One region of the Paenibacillus sp. JCM 18996 genome, then DNA from elsewhere that is predicted to be linked to it. Evidence: a T-box and tRNA genes for the amino acid it is inferred to sense, from the RefSeq annotation. Region 1 holds a T-box; the other holds one or more tRNA genes.
The links. The T-box of region 1 lies ahead of leuS (leucine--tRNA ligase). A T-box ahead of a tRNA ligase gene usually reads a tRNA of that ligase, here a tRNA-Leu.
Positions count from the first base shown of each region.

Region 1 (9,034 bases):
GAGAGCTTTAGGCAAGCTGATGAAGGAAGGTCTGGTTACTCAACAAGGAAGCTGGACTTATCTGAAGAAAGAAGAGCGTACGGGCGGAGGCGATGAATGATGTCGTACCGCCAATTCGCCTATGTTTATGACCGTCTGATGGCTGATATGCCTTACAGGGAGTGGCTGAAATTTGCTGAAGAGAGCTTCGCGAAATTCGAAAAGCCCCGCACCATAGTGGATCTGGGATGCGGCACGGGCAGCCTCGCGATCCCTTTGGCGCAAGCCGGGTATCAGGTGATCGGAATCGACCTTTCCGAGGACATGCTGTCGATCGCGCACGATAAGACGGAGCGGCTGCGGGGGCTCACAGGCAAAGCCTTCAAAGGCTCCGTCACCTGGCTGCATCAGGATATGAGAGAATGGGAATGGAGCGAGCCTGCCGACTGCGTTATTTCGTTCTGCGACTGCCTGAACTATTTGCTGGAAGAAGAGGATTGGAAAAGCGCCTTTGAACGAGTCTATGCCGGCTTGAAGCCGGGAGGGCTTTTTTTGTTCGATATGCATGCGGCCGTCCAATTGGAGTCATACTTTGAACAACAGCCTTTCGTCTATGACGAGGATGGACTGGCTTACATATGGACCTGCGATTACGATGAGGATAGGACCGAAATCGAGCACGCACTGACCATTTTCGCGTTGGATAACGCCTCGGCCCCTGAGCGGTACCGCAAATTTGTGGAGTACCATCAGCAAAGAGCTTATCCTCTTGAATGGGTCAAATCGGCTCTGTCGGAAGCAGGGTTTACGGATACCTTCTGCTATTCGGATTTTACATGGGAGCGGCCGACGGAGGATACCAGACGCATCTTTGTAGCGGCGATAAAAAGATGAATGGCTGGCCACAAGCCTGGTACATAAGAAGGCTCACTCTGCTCGTAAGGGCAGGGTTTCCTGTTTTTCTATGAAAGAAGGAGGAATACCGGTGATTGTTAAGGGTGCGGACCTGGAGACGGAACGTCTGATTTTAAAAACGGTTGATGAAAGCGAGACCCGGGTCGTGGTTGAATTTTACCGGCGGAACCGCAAATTTCTGGAGCCCTGGGAACCTTTGAGGGAAGAAAGCTTTTTTAGTGCGGGGGTGCAGGCCGACATTCTGCAGACGGAAATGGAAGCTATGATCCGCGGGCAGATGGTTCGCTGGTGGCTGTTTAAAAAAGCAGAGGGGATGTCCCGAGCGATCGGAAATATAGGACTTTCGAACATCGTCCGCGGCGTCTTTCAATCGTGCCATCTGGGTTACAAAATCGATGAGAACGAAGCCAATCAAGGGTATATGACGGAAGCGCTGCAAGCGGCTATAGATTATGCTTTCCAGGAGCTGAAGCTGCATCGGATTGAAGCGAACATTATTCCGGGCAATGAGCCTTCTATGCGGCTGGTGCAGAAGCTGGGATTCCAGCAGGAGGGGCTGGCGCGCAAATATTTGAAAATCAACGGCAAATGGCAGGACCATATCCACATGGCGCTTTTGAACGAAGCTATGGATTGACACTCTACACGGCTATGTCAGCGGGACTTATTTAGATGCATAGGCTGACAAACTACCACGGGAACGCAGATAGGCGGTTGAGATCATCCCGTTACGCGGCGGACTCCTTAGAAACCGGAAAAGCCGATGCAGCTTGAACAGCCGCACCGGCCGATATTATGGCTCAAGTGAAATAAAGAGTTAATACGTTTGCGGTCAGATCGGACTGGCTCTTACTTCACCGCTGCAGGATCTTCGGATCTGATGATTTCCAAAGGCTTAGCATTGCCATACTTCGGATATTCCCGAGTGCTGGGCGCGGCCCATTGAACAGCATTGCCTATCACGCGGCGAACGCTCTCATTGAAATAAGTCGGATAGGTTTCGTGGCCCGGACGGAAGTAGAAGATCTTGCCTTGGCCTCTGGTGTAGGTGCAGCCGCTGCGGAACACTTCTCCGCCTTCGAACCAGGAAACGAACACAAGCTCGTCCGGCTGCGGAATATCAAAGTGCTCCCCGTACATTTCTTCATGCTCCAGCTCGATATATTCTCCTATGCCTTCCGCGATAGGATGGCCCGGGGATACGACCCACAGCCGTTCCTTCTCGCCGGCTTCCCTCCACTTGAGGTCGCAGGAAGTACCCATCAGTCTTTTGAAAATTTTGGAAAAATGACCCGAATGCAGCACGATCAGTCCCATTCCATGCATGACGCGGTTGAATACTTTCTCCACGATTTCGTCCTGAACTTCGCCGTGGGCCGTGTGGCCCCACCAGACCAGCACATCCGTGCTGTTCAGCACCTCTTCGGTCAGACCGTGTTCGGGCTCGTCCAAAGTGGCGTAGCGGACATTGACATCGCCTGTCAGCCCTTCACCGATCGCTTGGTGGATCCCGTTAGGGTAAACGGCTCTTACTTTTTCGTTCTTCTTTTCATGGCGGTGCTCATTCCATACCGTAACGTTCAATTTATTCAACATTGCGTTGCTCCCCCTGTCCTGATTTCCATTGCACAAGTCTAGTATATGAAACCGCCGTGTTAAAATATATGCACGATCTTGTCGTTTTTCTATTCGAATCTGACATAGGCGGACGGCACTTGACACGGCACCGTTATTTTGCATATAATCGAAACACAAATGAACCACGGCAACGAAAAGGATTAGTAGCTTTTGGAGCGTCTTGCAGAGAGCCGGAAAGGGTGGAAACCGGCAGACGAAAGAAGCGAACTCGCCTTGGAGCCAGAAGGTGACCGTCCGCGAAGGCAGCGGATGCTAGCCGGATCGTAAACCCGCGTTAAGGGAAAGAGTGAACAGGGGCGAAGTACGCCTGCTGTTAACTAGGGTGGTACCACGGGAATAACAAACCTCTCGTCCCTAGCCGTTGCGCTAGCGATGCGGGGTTTTTTTGTTGTCATGGAAATACGAAGATGCGGAGAATGGGCCGCAAGGAGGCTTTTTACATGTCACACGAACAACAAGCGAAAGAAACTCAGGGGTATAACCCGCAAGCATTGGAGCCGAAATGGCAGAAGCATTGGGAAGAGAACAAGACGTTCAAGGTGCTGGATAACGACAGCCTTCCGAAGTTTTACGCTTTGGATATGTTCCCTTATCCATCCGGGGCAGGGCTGCATGTAGGCCATCCGGAAGGGTATACGGCAACGGACATCGTCTCCCGTTACAAAAGGATGAAAGGCTGCAACGTTCTTCATCCGATGGGTTGGGACGCGTTCGGCCTGCCCGCCGAGCAGCATGCGCTGGACACCGGGGAGCATCCGCGGGAAATTACCGTGAAGAACATCAACAACTTCCGCCGGCAGATCAAATCTCTGGGCTTCTCCTACGATTGGGACCGTGAAATCAGCACGACCGATCCCGAATATTACAAATGGACGCAGTGGATTTTTCTGCAGCTGTATAAGCGCGGCCTGGCTTATGTCGACGAAGTGGCGGTCAACTGGTGCCCTGCGCTGGGTACGGTTCTGGCGAATGAAGAGGTCATCGACGGAAAAAGCGAGCGCGGCGGTCATCCCGTCATCCGCAGGCCGATGCGCCAATGGATTCTGAAGATTACGGATTATGCCGAAAGGCTGCTGGAGGATCTGGAAGAGGTGGACTGGTCCGAAAGCATCAAGGATATGCAGCGCAACTGGATCGGCAAGTCGACCGGCGCCGAAGTGAAGTTTGCCTTGGATGGCCACGACGCCCATCTCGCGGTGTTCACTACCCGTCCGGATACGCTGTTCGGAGCGACTTATTGCGTATTGGCCCCGGAGCATGAACTGGTGGCGCAAATAACAACCGCCGGGCAGGAAGCCACAGTCCGGGACTACCAGGAGAAAGCGGCTCGCAAGAGCGACCTGGAGCGCACCGATTTGGCCAAGGACAAAACCGGCGTATTCACCGGAGCATATGCGGTAAACCCTGTGAACGGAAGCCGGATCCCGGTCTGGATCGCGGATTATGTGCTTGCCGGCTACGGCACGGGGGCGATTATGGCGGTTCCGGGACACGACCAGCGGGACTGGGAGTTCGCCAGGCAGTTCGACCTTCCGATTGTGGAAGTTGTACAGGGCGGCAATGTGCAGGAAGAAGCTTATGCAGGCGACGGGGAGCATGTAAACTCCGGACCTGTGAACGGGTTGAATAATGAAGCGGCGATCGCCAGGATGATCGAGTGGCTTGAAGAAACCGGCAAAGGGCACGGTAAAGTCACGTACCGCCTTAGAGATTGGCTGTTCAGCCGCCAGAGATATTGGGGCGAGCCGATTCCGATCCTGCATCTGGAAGACGGCACGATGAAGCCGGTGCCTGAAGATCAGCTGCCGCTTCTGCTGCCGGACGTAGACCACATCAAGCCTTCCGGAACGGGCGAGTCCCCGCTGGCCAATGTGACGGACTGGGTCAACACGGTGGATCCGGAAACCGGCATGAAAGCGCGGCGCGAGACAAACACGATGCCGCAGTGGGCGGGAAGCTGCTGGTACTACCTGCGATTCATCGACCCCCGCAACGAGGAGGAGCTCGTGTCCAGGGAGCTGCAGGAGAAATGGCTGCCTGTCGACCTTTACATCGGCGGCGCCGAGCACGCGGTGCTGCATCTGCTGTACGCGCGTTTCTGGCATAAAGTGCTCTACGATATGGGCATCGTCAAGACGAAGGAGCCGTTCCACAAGCTGGTGAACCAAGGCATGATTCTCGGCGAGAACATGGAGAAAATGAGCAAATCCCGCGGCAACGTCGTGAATCCCGATGAAATCGTAAACGAATACGGAGCGGACACGCTGCGGATGTACGAAATGTTCATGGGGCCGCTGGAGGCGACGAAGCCATGGAATACGAACGGCGTCGAGGGCTCGTACCGTTTCTTGAACCGGATATGGCGGCTGTTCGTCAATGAGGAAGGCTGGCTGAACGAGAAAATCAGTGCCGATGCAAAAGGCGACGATGCTTTCAAGAGGACCTGGCACCGCAGCGTGAAGAAAATTACCGAGGATTTCGAAGCGCAGCGCTTCAATACGGCGATCTCGCAGCTGATGATTTTCGTCAACGACGCCTATAAGCAAAATGAACTGCCGAAGGCGGCAATGGAAAATTTCGTGCAGATGCTGTCCCCGATCGCTCCGCATATTGCTGAGGAGCTTTGGCAGAAGCTCGGCCATAACGAGTCGATCACCTACGAGCCTTGGCCAAACTACGACGAAGCATGGACAGTGGATAATGAAGTGGAAATCGTCGTGCAGGTAAACGGCAAAATCGCAGACCGCGCCATGGTGTCCAAAGAGATGAATGAAGCGGATATGCAGGCGCTGGCCCTGGAGCTGGATAAGGTGCGCGAAGCTATGGGCGGCAAAACGGTGCGCAAAGTGATCGCGGTCAAAGGCAAGCTGGTCAACATTGTAGTCGGATAAACTGACATCAGGAAAGGGCTTAATGTAATAATTAGGCCCTTTTCTGTTGCCGGGCAGGCTTTACTTTGCGGGGTTAGTTTCATGGCCGTACAGCTTAATCCGCACTTTTTCCAGTTCTTCATCATATTTAGCGTGTGTGGCGCGTACGAGCTGGTTAAAAACCCCGTCAAGCTCATGCTCCATCATACGGAGACCTTCCGCTGTAATGCCGCCGGGCACGGCGACACGCCTCATCAGCGCGGCGGGGGTAAAGCCTCCGGTTGTAAGCAGTTTGCCTGTTCCGAGGATCATCTCACTGGCAAGCTGGGTCGCTTCTTCATAGCTTATGCCGGTTTCTTCCACGGCTGCGCTGATGAATTTTTGCAGGAAGAAAGCGAGAAAAGCGGGACCGCAGCTTGACAGGTCGGAACTGATCCTGGTGTTCTGCTCCGCAATTCGGATCGGCGCGCTGATATACCCGAGCAGGTTCTCTACCCGGTCGATATCCTTGGCAGACATCCGGCTGCCGTGGATGCATAAGGTCGCTCCGCTTAATACGAAATTGGTGATGCTTGGGATCATTTTGACAATTTTACAGGGAAGCTGGTCCTCCAGCTGTTCGATCAAGACGGGGCTCGTAATGGAGATGACGATTTGGGACGGCTGCACAACGCTGCGGATTTCGTCCAGCACATTTTTATATTCGACCGGCTTTACGCAAAGGAAAATGATGCCACTCTGGGGCACAATCTCTATATTCGAGGGGGCTGTCCGTAAGCCCGGATAGGCCGCAGCCAGACGCTCCACTTTGCTTGCAGTCCTGTTGCTTGCAATAATGTCCTCGGGGTTCAAAGCCCCGGACTGGATGAAGGCTTCGATCAATATACTGCCCATGCTGCCCGTGCCGATAAATCCGACCTTCATTATGATCCCTCCTTTATACTTTTGCTTGCGGGAAAATCCCGAACTATGTTCTTTCAACTATATGACTGCAGGGGACACTCCATTCCTAACCCTTGCTGAAAAAAGGAGCAAACACAGCACCAGCTTTAACAAACTGAACATATGAGGAGGAGAATAATAATTTGACTTTAAAATGGAAACTGATTCTGCCGGCAGTTGTGCCTGCGGTTGTTTTGGCCGGTTGTGTGGGCTTCAGCGTCTGGGGACATGAGAAACCCGAAAAAGGATGGAAATCCGTCAACCAGGAAATGAAACAGCTGCTGGAGAATTCGAATGGACCGGCAGGGGCCAAGGAGGAAACGCAAGCCGGGACAAATTCGAAAGCCGCCGCAGCAGACGGTCGAGATGCCACTGGCAAGCAGCCGCCCGTGCAACGCGCCCGACAACCGCAGACCGAACAACGCGCAGAAGCAGGGTATCCGCAAGCCGGGCAAGGTGAAGATCGCCAATCTGCCAGCCTGGAAGTCATTGGGGATCCTGTTACCGCAGAAGGAAGCGCAAACCCCCAAGAAACAGAACTCCCGCAGCATTCACAGAAAAATGTGCGTAATCCGCCTTACCTTGGAGATAAGCAAGCTTATCATCCCTTGAGCAAGAACAAAGAGGCGCCAAGGCGCAAGCTGAACCTGAACACGGCGACCGTGGAACAGCTGCAGGAGCTGCCCGGCATCGGCGAAAGCAAAGCGAAAGCGATTGTGGAATACAGGCTTAAAGCCGGCCCGCTCCACAACGTGGAAGACCTGAAAGAAGTGAAAGGCATCGGCGACAAAATGCTGGAAAAGCTGCTCCCTTTTATAACCGTAGCACAGCCTTAAGAAATGAACCATAAACACCTGTCCGGTACCTTTAAATTTTCGGAAAAATGTGCGACAATGGAAATTGTCTGGGTATTCGATACATAAAATTTTTACTTTTGTCAATCTAATATACCGGTTATGGGAGGATTGCAGAATGGGAGAAGATCGCAAATTGTCGTTTGAAACCTTGGCGGTGCACGCCGGACAGGAAATTGATCCGACGACGTTGTCGAGGGCAGTGCCTTTGTACCAGACCACATCTTACGGGTTCCGGGACACGGACCATGCGGCCAATCTGTTTGCTTTAAAAGAGTTCGGCAACATCTACACCCGTTTGATGAATCCCACGACGGACGTGTTCGAGAAAAGGGTCGCCGCTTTGGAAGGCGCTCCGGCAGCGCTCGCTGCCGCCTCGGGCCAGGCTGCCATTACTTATTCCATCCTGAACATAGCCGGTGCCGGAGACGAAATTGTGTCCGCATCCAGCTTGTACGGCGGTACGTATAATTTGTTCTCCACGACGCTGCCCAAGCTTGGGATTACGGTGAGATTCGCGGATTCCAGCAATCCCGAAAATTTCCGCTCAGCCATCAATGAGAAGACGAAAGCGGTATACGCGGAGACGATCGGCAACCCTCGGGGGGATGTTCTCGACATTGCCGCCGTTGCCGCCATCGCGCATGAGAACGGCATCCCGCTCATCGTGGACAACACCTTCCCAAGCCCCTATTTGTGCCGCCCGATTGAGCACGGAGCGGATATTGTGGTCCATTCCGCAACCAAATTTATCGGCGGGCATGGGACCTCCATTGGCGGTGTGATCGTAGACGGAGGCGTTTTTGACTGGAAGGCGTCGGGTAAATTCCCCGGCCTCGTCGAGCCAGATCCGAGCTATCATGGCGTCGTGTATACGGAGGCTGTCGGGCCCATCGCTTATATTATAAAAACCCGCGTGCAGCTGTTAAGGGATATGGGGGCGTCCATTTCGCCTTTTAACTCGTTTCTGCTGCTTCAAGGCCTGGAGACGCTGCATTTAAGAATGGAACGGCACTGCTCCAATGCTCTTGCAACGGCCCGTTTTCTGGAAGGGCACGAAGCCGTGGAATGGGTCAATTATGCCGGGCTGGAAAGCCATCCGAGTTTTGAGCTGGGACAGAAATACATGCCCAAGGGGCAGGGAGCGATCCTGACGTTCGGCATCAAAGGCGGATTGGAAGCGGGACGCAAAGTGATCGACTCCGTGAAGCTGTTCTCGCATTTGGCGAATGTCGGCGATTCCAAATCGCTGATTATCCATCCGGCCAGCACGACGCACCAGCAGCTTTCGGAAGACGAGCAGACCGCAGCCGGTGTATCGCCGGGCATGATCCGTTTATCGATCGGCACGGAAGCTATTGACGATATTATTTTTGATTTGAAGCAAGCGATAGAAGCAAGCCAGCAATGAAATGACTCGACAAAACCTTCCTTACACAAAGGAGACTCGTCATGACACAGCGCAAAGACTGGGACACCTACTTCATGGATATCGCCTATATGGCTTCCACTCGCTCCCAATGCGGCCGAAGGCACGTAGGCGCGGTGCTGGTGCAGGGCAAAAAGCTTCTGGGTTCGGCCTACAACGGAGCTCCAATGGGAGTTCCCGACTGCTTGGAAGCCGGCTGCATGATTGCGGAGGAATTCGAGATCGTACACAGAGGCGGCCATGAGGAGATTGTGAAGAAGCAGAGATGCATCCGTACCATTCATGCCGAGCAGAATCTGCTTCTTTTTACCGACCGAGAGGACCGCGAAGGCTCTGTCGTCTATGTCACCGATCAGCCCTGCTGGACATGCGCCAATATGCTCGCAAACAGCGGGATCCGGGAAATT
Region 1 covers NZ_AP043884.1:434,316-443,349, forward strand. Annotated here, with positions in the region: gene ACZ5N7_RS02105 (CvfB family protein) at 1-100, shown strand, start outside; gene ACZ5N7_RS02110 (class I SAM-dependent DNA methyltransferase) at 97-873, shown strand; gene ACZ5N7_RS02115 (GNAT family N-acetyltransferase) at 965-1,531, shown strand; gene ACZ5N7_RS02120 (ThuA domain-containing protein) at 1,744-2,490, opposite strand; T-box leader at 2,654-2,891, shown strand; gene leuS (leucine--tRNA ligase) at 2,973-5,423, shown strand; gene comER (late competence protein ComER) at 5,484-6,326, opposite strand; gene ACZ5N7_RS02135 (ComEA family DNA-binding protein) at 6,488-7,180, shown strand; gene ACZ5N7_RS02140 (homocysteine synthase) at 7,317-8,609, shown strand; gene ACZ5N7_RS02145 (deoxycytidylate deaminase) at 8,651-9,034, shown strand, end outside.

Region 2 (9,034 bases), 1.3 Mb from region 1:
GTCATCCCGCCGTCGATGACAAGATGTTGCCCGGTTATGAAGCCCGCTTTCGAGGAAGACAAGAAAAGGCAGGCTTCCGCAATGTCTTCCGGTCTTCCGACCCTCCCTGCAGGGTGCTGGGACTTGTCCCGCTCCGAATGATGAGGCTCCTGCGCACGCGAGGAAAGCTGCCAATCGCTCACTTCGATCCAACCCGGCAGTATCGCGTTCACCCGGATGCCGTACGGCCCAAGGCTGACGGCCATCGCGTGGGTCAATGCGGAGATGCCTCCTTTGGAAGCGGAGTAGGCCTCCGTATTCGCCTCAGACATCAGCGCCCTGGTGGAGGACATATTGATGATGCAGCCTCCCCCGGTATCCTTCATCAGCTTTGCCGCCTGTTGGGAACAGATGAACGTGCCCCGGAGATTAACCGAGAGCACACGGTCAAATGCCTCCAAAGGCAGGTCAAGCGCCGGCCCGTTATGCATGATGCCCGCATTGTTGACGAGCACGTCCACTCTGCCGAAATCGGCTACAGTCAGCTCCAGCCAACGTCTGACCTCATCTTCTCTGGATACGTCCACCCGCATAAACATGGCCTTATTCGTATACTGCCGCAGAAAACGGATCGTTTCCAGCCCGGCTTCCTTGTCAGTGTCCGCGATCGATACGCAGTAACCTTCTTTCGCGTAAGCCAGCGCAACCGCCCTTCCGATTCCTTGGCCTCCTCCGGTTACGGCAACGGTTTTAAGGTACACGGCCCACACCTCCCATGATTTCGATATCTTTACCCAAAAATGTACCAAACTGCGCGTCCAAAGGCAAAAATGCTTTCATCTTTGCAGCTTGGCCTCTTTTACGGACGGGTGGAGTTCTTTCTCCAAATCATCAGGGCGAGCCAGATCAGGCTGAGGAAGCCAAAGAACGGATACAGCGATGACAGCAGCGCTTTGAACCCGATGAGGCTGAAAATATAGCTTAACAGCAGAATCACGGGAATCAGGAAGGGCAGGCCGATGCCCGAACGCTGTCCGATCTGCAGGGCTAATCCGTAGGCGTTGGCAATAAAAGTAGTAAAAATCTCCCCGTAAATCACAAGTATAAACAGGATCTGCACCAGCCTGCCCAAATCGACCACGATATGAGCCATTGGAATTTCAAATTGAACGATACCGGGCATGCGCGCCGACAAAGCGTAGTGGCCGGCAAGCAGCATCAAACCGATGCATAAGCCTCCGAGCAGGCCCCCCCAATAAAGAACACTTTTGCTTTTTACCGTAGAAGCTAGCGGCACGAGGACGGCCTGGGCCGTCATCAAATTAAAAGCAGCATAGAGCAAGGGCGAGAACCAGATTGTGGCGGCCGAATAGTCCGAACTTAGATGAAGCCAATTGCTTTCCCCCGGAAAATGCGTAGTGCTCCACACAGAGGCGAGGCTGAAGCAGATCATCAGCGGCACGACCACCGAGTTCACGGCCACAATCGCCTGAATTCCCCTGGACAGCACCCAATAAGCAAGGCACAGCGTAATCAGGAGGCCCGATTGATAGGAAAGATGAAGCTGCTCCAGGAATACCGTACCGCCGCCCGCCAGCATGACAGTGGTGACCCCGAACAAAATAACGAGAGTAAAGGTGGATATCCAGACTCCGAGCTTTTTGCCGAACAGCAGCGAGTTGAGGTCTTCATAAGTTGTCGCCTTCATATCGTGAGCCAGGACCATCAGCTTCGTGCCCAGCCAAACGAACAGCAGGCTCGCAAGCGTTATCGTGGCCACCGCCCACCAGCCGTACCGGGTAAAAAATTGCAGGATCTCCTGTCCCGTAGCAAACCCCGCTCCCACCACCGTACCCACATACGTGAAGCATACCTGCGCTATTTTGCCCAGATGTCTCATGGGTTGCCGCCCCCTTTGCAAGCCAAGCTCTAATATTACAACGTATGAAAAGCCGGCGACGGCCATGACAAGCTCGCTTGGGAAAAGGGGAAGAATCTGTTAGAATAGGGCTACTGGAAAAAGAACTGGAGTGTGCGTATGGAGCAATCCATTGTCGAGATCATTTCTCAGCACGGTTATTTGGCATTATATATTTTATTGGTTATAGGAATCATCGGGCTGCCTCTGCCTGACGAAACGTTAATGACGTTTGTCGGATCTTTGACCGCGGAAGGCGGCATGCTGAAATACGGCACTACGCTTGTGATCAGCTATTGCGGCGCTATGACGGGCATGCTTGTATCGTACCTGCTCGGCTACCGGATCGGGCAGCCTTTTCTGTACCGGTTCGGCAAATGGGTTATGCTGACTCCGGCCCGTTTGGACAAGGCAGAGGGATGGTTTCACCGATATGGGTTGTGGACGGTTTTTTTCGGGTATTTTGTTCCCGGATTAAGGCAGCTGACCTGCTATTGGGCCGGAGTAACCCGGGTTCCGTTATGGAAGTATGCGCTTTACGCCGGGTCCGGGGGCTTATTGTGGGCTGCCACGTTTGTCACTTTGGGACATTTTATCGGCGGCAGCGTTCAATACGTGATGCCGCTTGTTCACCGGTACATGAGAGCCGCTGTCGCGATAGCTGCGGTCGCAGGCGGGGCGGGGCTGTATCTGTACTGGCGTATGCGTAAAAAAAAGAAGTCCGAGTCTTGACAGGTTGAAGATCTGAACAATTAAGCTGTCTGATCACACCCCTTGCTCGTAGGCAATTCATCCCATGTCCGCAGGCATGGGCTTTTTTGTTCAACGCCTCAAAAAATCCCTATATCTCTCGCATACAACCTCTTAACCCCCTGATTGGTTGGAGCAACTAGATGCTGTAAGTTTACCACCAAAGTGAGTGGAACTCCCAAGTTATAGCAGGAACTTAGGGGAGCCCCAAAATAAAAACCCCGAAAGCCTCGCGGCTTCTCGGGTTTTTCAATAGATTGAGAACAACGTAATGGCTCGGATGATTTGGGTGTCCGGATCGGCGTCCAGCTTGAGGATCGTTCCCTGTGATTTGTAGGTCAGCACGTATTTGGTATTCGTGTCGGGGGTGCCCAACGCTTGGACCGCGTCCTGCGTCGTTTCGCCGAGGCGCAGGCCGTTTAATCCGGGGTCGATGTCGGATGAGCTTATAGTAATAAACTGCAGCAGCTCGAACTGATTGAAGCCGAGAGAAAAATCCCCGTAATCCAGCACGGTCATCGAATCCTTCCCGTTATTCATGACGTATTCCTGAAGCGGCTTGCCGAATTGCCGGCGGAGCGTTTCGATATGTGTTAGCAGCTGCGCTCCGACCAGGGCGGGCCTGCTCGCGCTGTAAGCGTTCTGCCGGTCGATCCGGATCTTGCCGGCGGTTTTGCCTGCTTCAGGCAGCGGATGCGCAGAACCATGCTTGGTCTCGACAGTGTCTGCCTGCGTTTTGGGAACCGCCGCGTAAGGAGAAGAAATCTGCAGCGGATTTCCCTGACCCTCAGCTTCGGACGGAAGTTGATAAGCGGCTGCGGAAACCGAAAGGGCGGAGGGCAGCGGGGAGTTATGCAGTCCCGTCACTTCGCAGCCCGGCAGCACAGCGGCGGCCAAAAAGGCGGATAGGGCGGCAGCGATCGGCTTTGGAGTTAGTTTCACCTTTTATCTGTCCTTCCGGATGAGTGTTCGACCATGCCTGAAAATTTTGGCAGCTTGTACTATCATAATCTTGAAAATCCATATAAACAATGCCCATTTTTAGCCAATCGGTAAAGCTGGCGGCGCTGCATTTGGACTTAACTCGTTGTTTCATGGCGCGCTGCATTTGGACTTAACTCGTTGTTTCATTTTGAAGAAAGTGCTTTTAATATTTATATAGACGGTTCTTTCTGCCAAAAAGTTTCATACATAAGTAAAGAAAAGCCCGTTCCACTTGAAACGCTCCTTGGGATTATGATAAGTTAAACAGCAAAGCCAAGGTGGAGGAATGAAGATGAATTTGCTTAAGCAGCGTATTCAAGAAGTGGGCGTTGTGCTATCCGATCAAGTGTTGAAGGTGGATGCCATATTGAACCATCAGGTGGATCCCGCGTTGATCATGGCTTTAGGCAAGGAATTTGCCTCTCTTTACGCAGAATGTGATGTTACCAAGGTGTTAACGGTAGAGTCGTCAGGAATACCGCTGGCCATGGCTGCGGCATATGAGCTTCATGTTCCTTTTATCTTCGCCCGCCGCAAAAAAACGTTAACCACGGATCAAGACACCTATTGCGAGCGAGTGCCTTCCTTCACCAAAGGAATTGTAACGGATATTATGGTTTCCAAGGAATTTCTGCAGCCGCAGGACCGCGTGTTGATCATCGACGATTTTATTGCCAACGGGGACGCCGCCAGAGGGTTGATTCGAATTGTCGAAATCTCCGGAGCCGAATTGGTGGGGGTGGGAATCGCCGTCGAGAAATCGTTCCAAGCCGGAGGCAGAACCATCCGCGAAAGAGGGATCCGAGTGGACTCCCTGGTCAGAATCTCATCTCTTGAGAATGGAAAGATTACCTTCGAATAATCCTTCCATATCATTAGCTTTTCCTTTATAATAAAATTATGTAACATTAAGGAGGCAATGAACGTTATGGGAAGCGAACTGATTTCAGCCGATTTTATGAAAACCCAAATTGAAGAGGCCAAAATTCATTTCGAACGTGCCCTCGATTGTAAACATACAGAGTTTGACGATCTATATCCCTATATGATTGAGCATCCACAGTTTTTTTGGTATAAGCGTTACGTTGCCTGGTCCGAATTGTTGACGGTTATCAAGCTGTGCAATGAACTTTCCCTGGAATGGAAAGGCCAGTTCTCGTCGCTGCAGGTGGAATATCTTGAATCCCGCGTGATGTCCGGCAAGGTGCTGGACTGCTGGTACGAGAAGAACGATTCCAAAGAGCACGTAAGCTGATCCTGTTCATAAATCCAGCCCGACAAACCGTTCATACGGCCGCCGGGCTTTTTTTACGTCTTCGTTGAAACAAGGTATAAAAAGCTGTGAAGTCTGCGTCACTTTGCGGGGTTATAGTATATTCATCTGTTCGATGTGCCGTTTCGTTTTTTGGTCTCCGAGATCGTGGATCATCTGGTAAATTTCTTTCAGATATTCATCGTATTCCACGTTTGGATTATCTTTATGATATTCTTTGTAGGGTGTACCCGCACGGAAGAATGATGCATCGTCGGTATCGGCGCGCTGTTCGAATAAAGCGCTGAGCTTGTCGATTTCTGCGTCGGTAGCCTTAATTTCATACTCGAATTCGGCAGCTTCGGGATCCTCGAGTATTTCTCCCGAACCTACGCGGATGTAATACGTTTTTTTATCCATGGCAGACTCCTCCTCGGTCTTTTTCTTTATACTAACCATCTTTGTGTAAAATGAACCGGCAGATCCCCGCAAGCGGGCCGAGCTGCACGAGCGTAGCTTCTGCACCGATGTTGTTGTATTCTAAGTAAAGGTAAAATAAAAGGAGGAGCAATCATGATCACTGACGAACAATTGGACCGCTTTCGCGTGGAAGGCACCAAGCTCCGGATCATCCGGGACATCCATGAGCAGAACGATGTGAAGGGAATTGTCGTCGCCTGGGATAATCAATCCGTATTGATCCGCAAGCAGAACCGCAAAATCGTAAAACTGGACCGCAGCTACAAATACCAGCCTTTTGAAGAAGCGAGACAGGCGGATTTCATTATGGAGGATTGAGGGGGAACCCTACACGGTTCAGTAGGGAGTGCGGACTCGAGAGAGTTCGAGAAAATTTATTAAATAAAAAACTTGACTTCCAATCTTCAGCCGTGATATTATATTTCTTGTCGGCTACGAGATATTTCCCGATTTGCGGTCGTGGCGGAATTGGCAGACGCGCACGGTTCAGGTCCGTGTGGGCTAACCCCCCGTGGAGGTTCGAGTCCTCTCGACCGCATCACTCAAACAAATAAGCCACTAGACGTTTTTATGTCTATGGCTTTTTTTGTGTTGTAATGTGGTTTATCCTTAACTTTCCGCAATCATGGTTATAGAATGCATAGCCTTTATGTCATAAAGAGTTCATATTTGTCCTTACATCCCTGTAGAATACAAGTATAATATTAATTGTCGATTTTAACATCAGGAGGTACTTACGCATAATGGAATTGTTGATCAGCCTGTTTGTTTCGCTCATTTTGTACAGTTGTGTGGTTATTTTGAGTTTTAGCATTTTTCGCGTCCGCATACGGGAGAACAAGAACAGGATAATCGTCCTTGGAGTTTCCTTGGGCCTGATTAATTTCTTTGTGAAAAATTTACTGCAGACGCCGATCTTTTCGTTGATTATTCTCATTTCATTCATTTGCTTGATCACCATCACAAACAACTATCCCATTTTTTATTCTTTTGTATTTTGCACAACCTCCTTTTTTATCTATGTCGTAATTGAAGTTGTAGTGGATTATGCCATAATGGCCTTAAATTTGACGAATCATGACTGGGTCGCTAATCCGGAAACGCAGTATGCGTTTATGAGCCTGCTTTTATGCGGCTTTTATTTGGCGGTCTCGGCTGTATTGCGGAAATTTGACATCGGATTTTCTTTTATCATCAGGAGATTTTCCAACAAGCAGATTCTGAAGTCGTATAATTTTATGTGGGCCAGTATACTCATGTCCGGTATAATCATTTTCCAGTTTATCATTTATAAAACAGAAATTTTTTCCTTGAATGGAACTATTTTATGGATTCTTTTGTTTGTATTTCTCTCAAATTTTTGTTATTCTTATATTCAAAATAAGAAGTCTATCAAAATCAGGTATCCCAAATAGGATTGGGGTTCAATAAACCTATGTCTGAATTCCTGGCTAATAGAATATCTGTCTACATACACAACAACGTTAAGGATGCTTCCTCGATTGCCGTACTGAAGTACGCGCTGCAGAATCTTTTCAATGCAATCTTTGTCAATATCATTACTTTGACGATCTGCGCATTAACCGGCCATTTCATCGATGGGTTAATTGCCGTGACCGGATTTCCAATTCTGAAATATTTCAGCGGCGGCATCCATCTGAAATCGTCCAGCAGCTGTATTGCCTTCTCCTCAGTATTAATGTTCATCGCTGTTTACATTCCTATCGACTTTTGGTATACCGGCCTTCTTTTTACCTTTGCTTCTATTGCCATTTTACTGCTTAGAGCTCCGGCTGGAATCCACGGAATCAGCAAGATCAAGGAAGAGCATTATTACATTCTTCGAATCATCGCCGTACTGATTGTTTCAGTCAACTTTTTTCTCCAATGGCCTGTTCTTTCGTGGGTGTTTTTTCTGCAATCCCTGCTCTGTCTTAATTCAGCGCAGCGGTTTGTAGATTATTATAAAATATGATAGAAGAGGTGTTGAAAATGAAAGAAATGGTCCTGAAGATGGTAAACAAAGGCTTGACTTCTCTTGCGAAAAAGCTGGTTCTGACCAACTGCGTAGCATGGTGCAACCGCGGAGAAACTCCTGAGGAGCTTTTGAAGTAAATATCGGCAGCAAACAAGGCTGCGAGTGAATCTTGGGATTCACTCGCAGCCTTGTTTGACGTTTGACATTAAAGCATTTATATCTTTTCGGGTGTTTACAGGTGAACTTGCTTGATACAGTCAACAACGCCCCGAAAATCCGCTATATTTCCCAATGCACCCAAAAAAAAAGAAAAGCTCGCGGGCTCTTTTCCGCTGACGCAAACGGAAAAGAGGGGGCCGGAAGCTTTTCTATATAGGAAGAGAGGAGAATAACTATAGGTTATAAAACTGCCCTCCCCGCAGGAAGGTGAGGAAAGGAACGAATCTGCTGCCCTCCTGTTCGAACCGCAGGTAAAGTCCGCTGTCCGTCAATTGATAGCCGGTCAGGGCAAAAGCTAAAGTGGTTCTGCCTGAAAAAGGATGACTCACCAGCGCAATTTTTTGAAACCGCTGCATGTCTTCTTTTAACTGTGCGAAATTATGAATAACGGCGGGGGGCTTGACTACCCAGCCCATATTCTCGTAAGGGTCGAATGAAGCGACGGAAGCTGTTTCCAGGATCTTCGGATCCGGTGTGAAGGATGGTGGTTCTTCGACCGGCGTTTCTGCAAGGATCTCTTTATCCTGTAAAGGCAGCTGTTCCGCAGTTTTGGCGTCAAAGATCAGATTCTTTCCGTCCAGCTGAAGCTTCCACAAGGCGTGGAAAGCGTCCTTGTACCAGCGTTCCGCTTTGTAGAACGACGCAAACTGTGCATAAGTGACTGTGGAAGGGATAATTGCCTGCTGCATCAAAGATTGATACAGCGTGATAAGACTGAATAAAGGATGCTCTCCTGTGCCGTATTCGGCAAGCTCGAAGGTGCCGTCTTCCCTGGCGTTGATCACCATATATCCCGCATCTTTGCCATCCTTGGAGATATGGACGATCCAGCCGTGTACGCCGGGTCCCAAAGGATACACGCGAGTTATGGCCCCTTGCCAGGCTTCAAAGCCTTTTTGCAGCTGCAGGGTATCCATCCACTTTTTTATGAAAGTATCCAGATCCCTGCCGCCCGCAGGATGATCGGTGGTCGGCGCCGGGGGCTTATCCGGCGGGGCCTTGCCTGGACTGTTCTCCATCGCAAAGGAAGGGAAGGTCAAGGAAACGGCAATACCTGCAGCGAGCAGGGCGGATGTCAGCCAAATCCATTTTTGCTTCATGATCTTGTCACCTGCTTGGACGTTTCGGGAACGTGTCGATTCAGGCATAGAGGAGAACTGCAAGCTCTATGCTTTAATAGTAAACAATATGTCTGAAAAAGTTTGTTAGAACTTGCATGTCGAAAACTTTTTTTCTGCCAGCCGATCTTGCCGCTTTATGGCGAGTCCCGTCCTGCTGACGCGGTTCATTGCTGCGGCAGGCCGTTCAAATGAAATAAACCGCTGTTAATGACGAAAGCGCCCACTCGCGGACTGTACTGCCATTCCAATTCGTGCCTTCGGTGGTTCCATTGTTCGGTGATCGCAAGCTTCACCTCCGGATCCTCTGTCTCCTTCAGAAGGCTGTCGTAATAGCCATGCACACGCTGGAGTTC
Region 2 covers NZ_AP043884.1:1,740,402-1,749,435, reverse strand. Annotated here, with positions in the region: gene ACZ5N7_RS08715 (SDR family NAD(P)-dependent oxidoreductase) at 1-740, opposite strand, end outside; gene ACZ5N7_RS08710 (YkvI family membrane protein) at 839-1,879, opposite strand; gene ACZ5N7_RS08705 (DedA family protein) at 2,018-2,629, shown strand; gene ACZ5N7_RS08700 (hypothetical protein) at 2,897-3,589, opposite strand; gene ACZ5N7_RS08695 (xanthine phosphoribosyltransferase) at 3,924-4,493, shown strand; gene ACZ5N7_RS08690 (hypothetical protein) at 4,560-4,886, shown strand; gene ACZ5N7_RS08685 (hypothetical protein) at 4,998-5,303, opposite strand; gene ACZ5N7_RS08680 (hypothetical protein) at 5,457-5,681, shown strand; tRNA gene ACZ5N7_RS08675 (tRNA-Leu) at 5,817-5,901, shown strand; gene ACZ5N7_RS08670 (accessory gene regulator B family protein) at 6,799-7,338, shown strand; gene ACZ5N7_RS08665 (AgrD family cyclic lactone autoinducer peptide) at 7,356-7,478, shown strand; gene ACZ5N7_RS08660 (hypothetical protein) at 7,734-8,660, opposite strand; gene ACZ5N7_RS08655 (YqhG family protein) at 8,846-9,034, opposite strand, start outside.
Region 2: it has a tRNA-Leu gene. The T-box ahead of leuS (leucine--tRNA ligase) is inferred to sense a tRNA for this amino acid. The anticodon was not compared.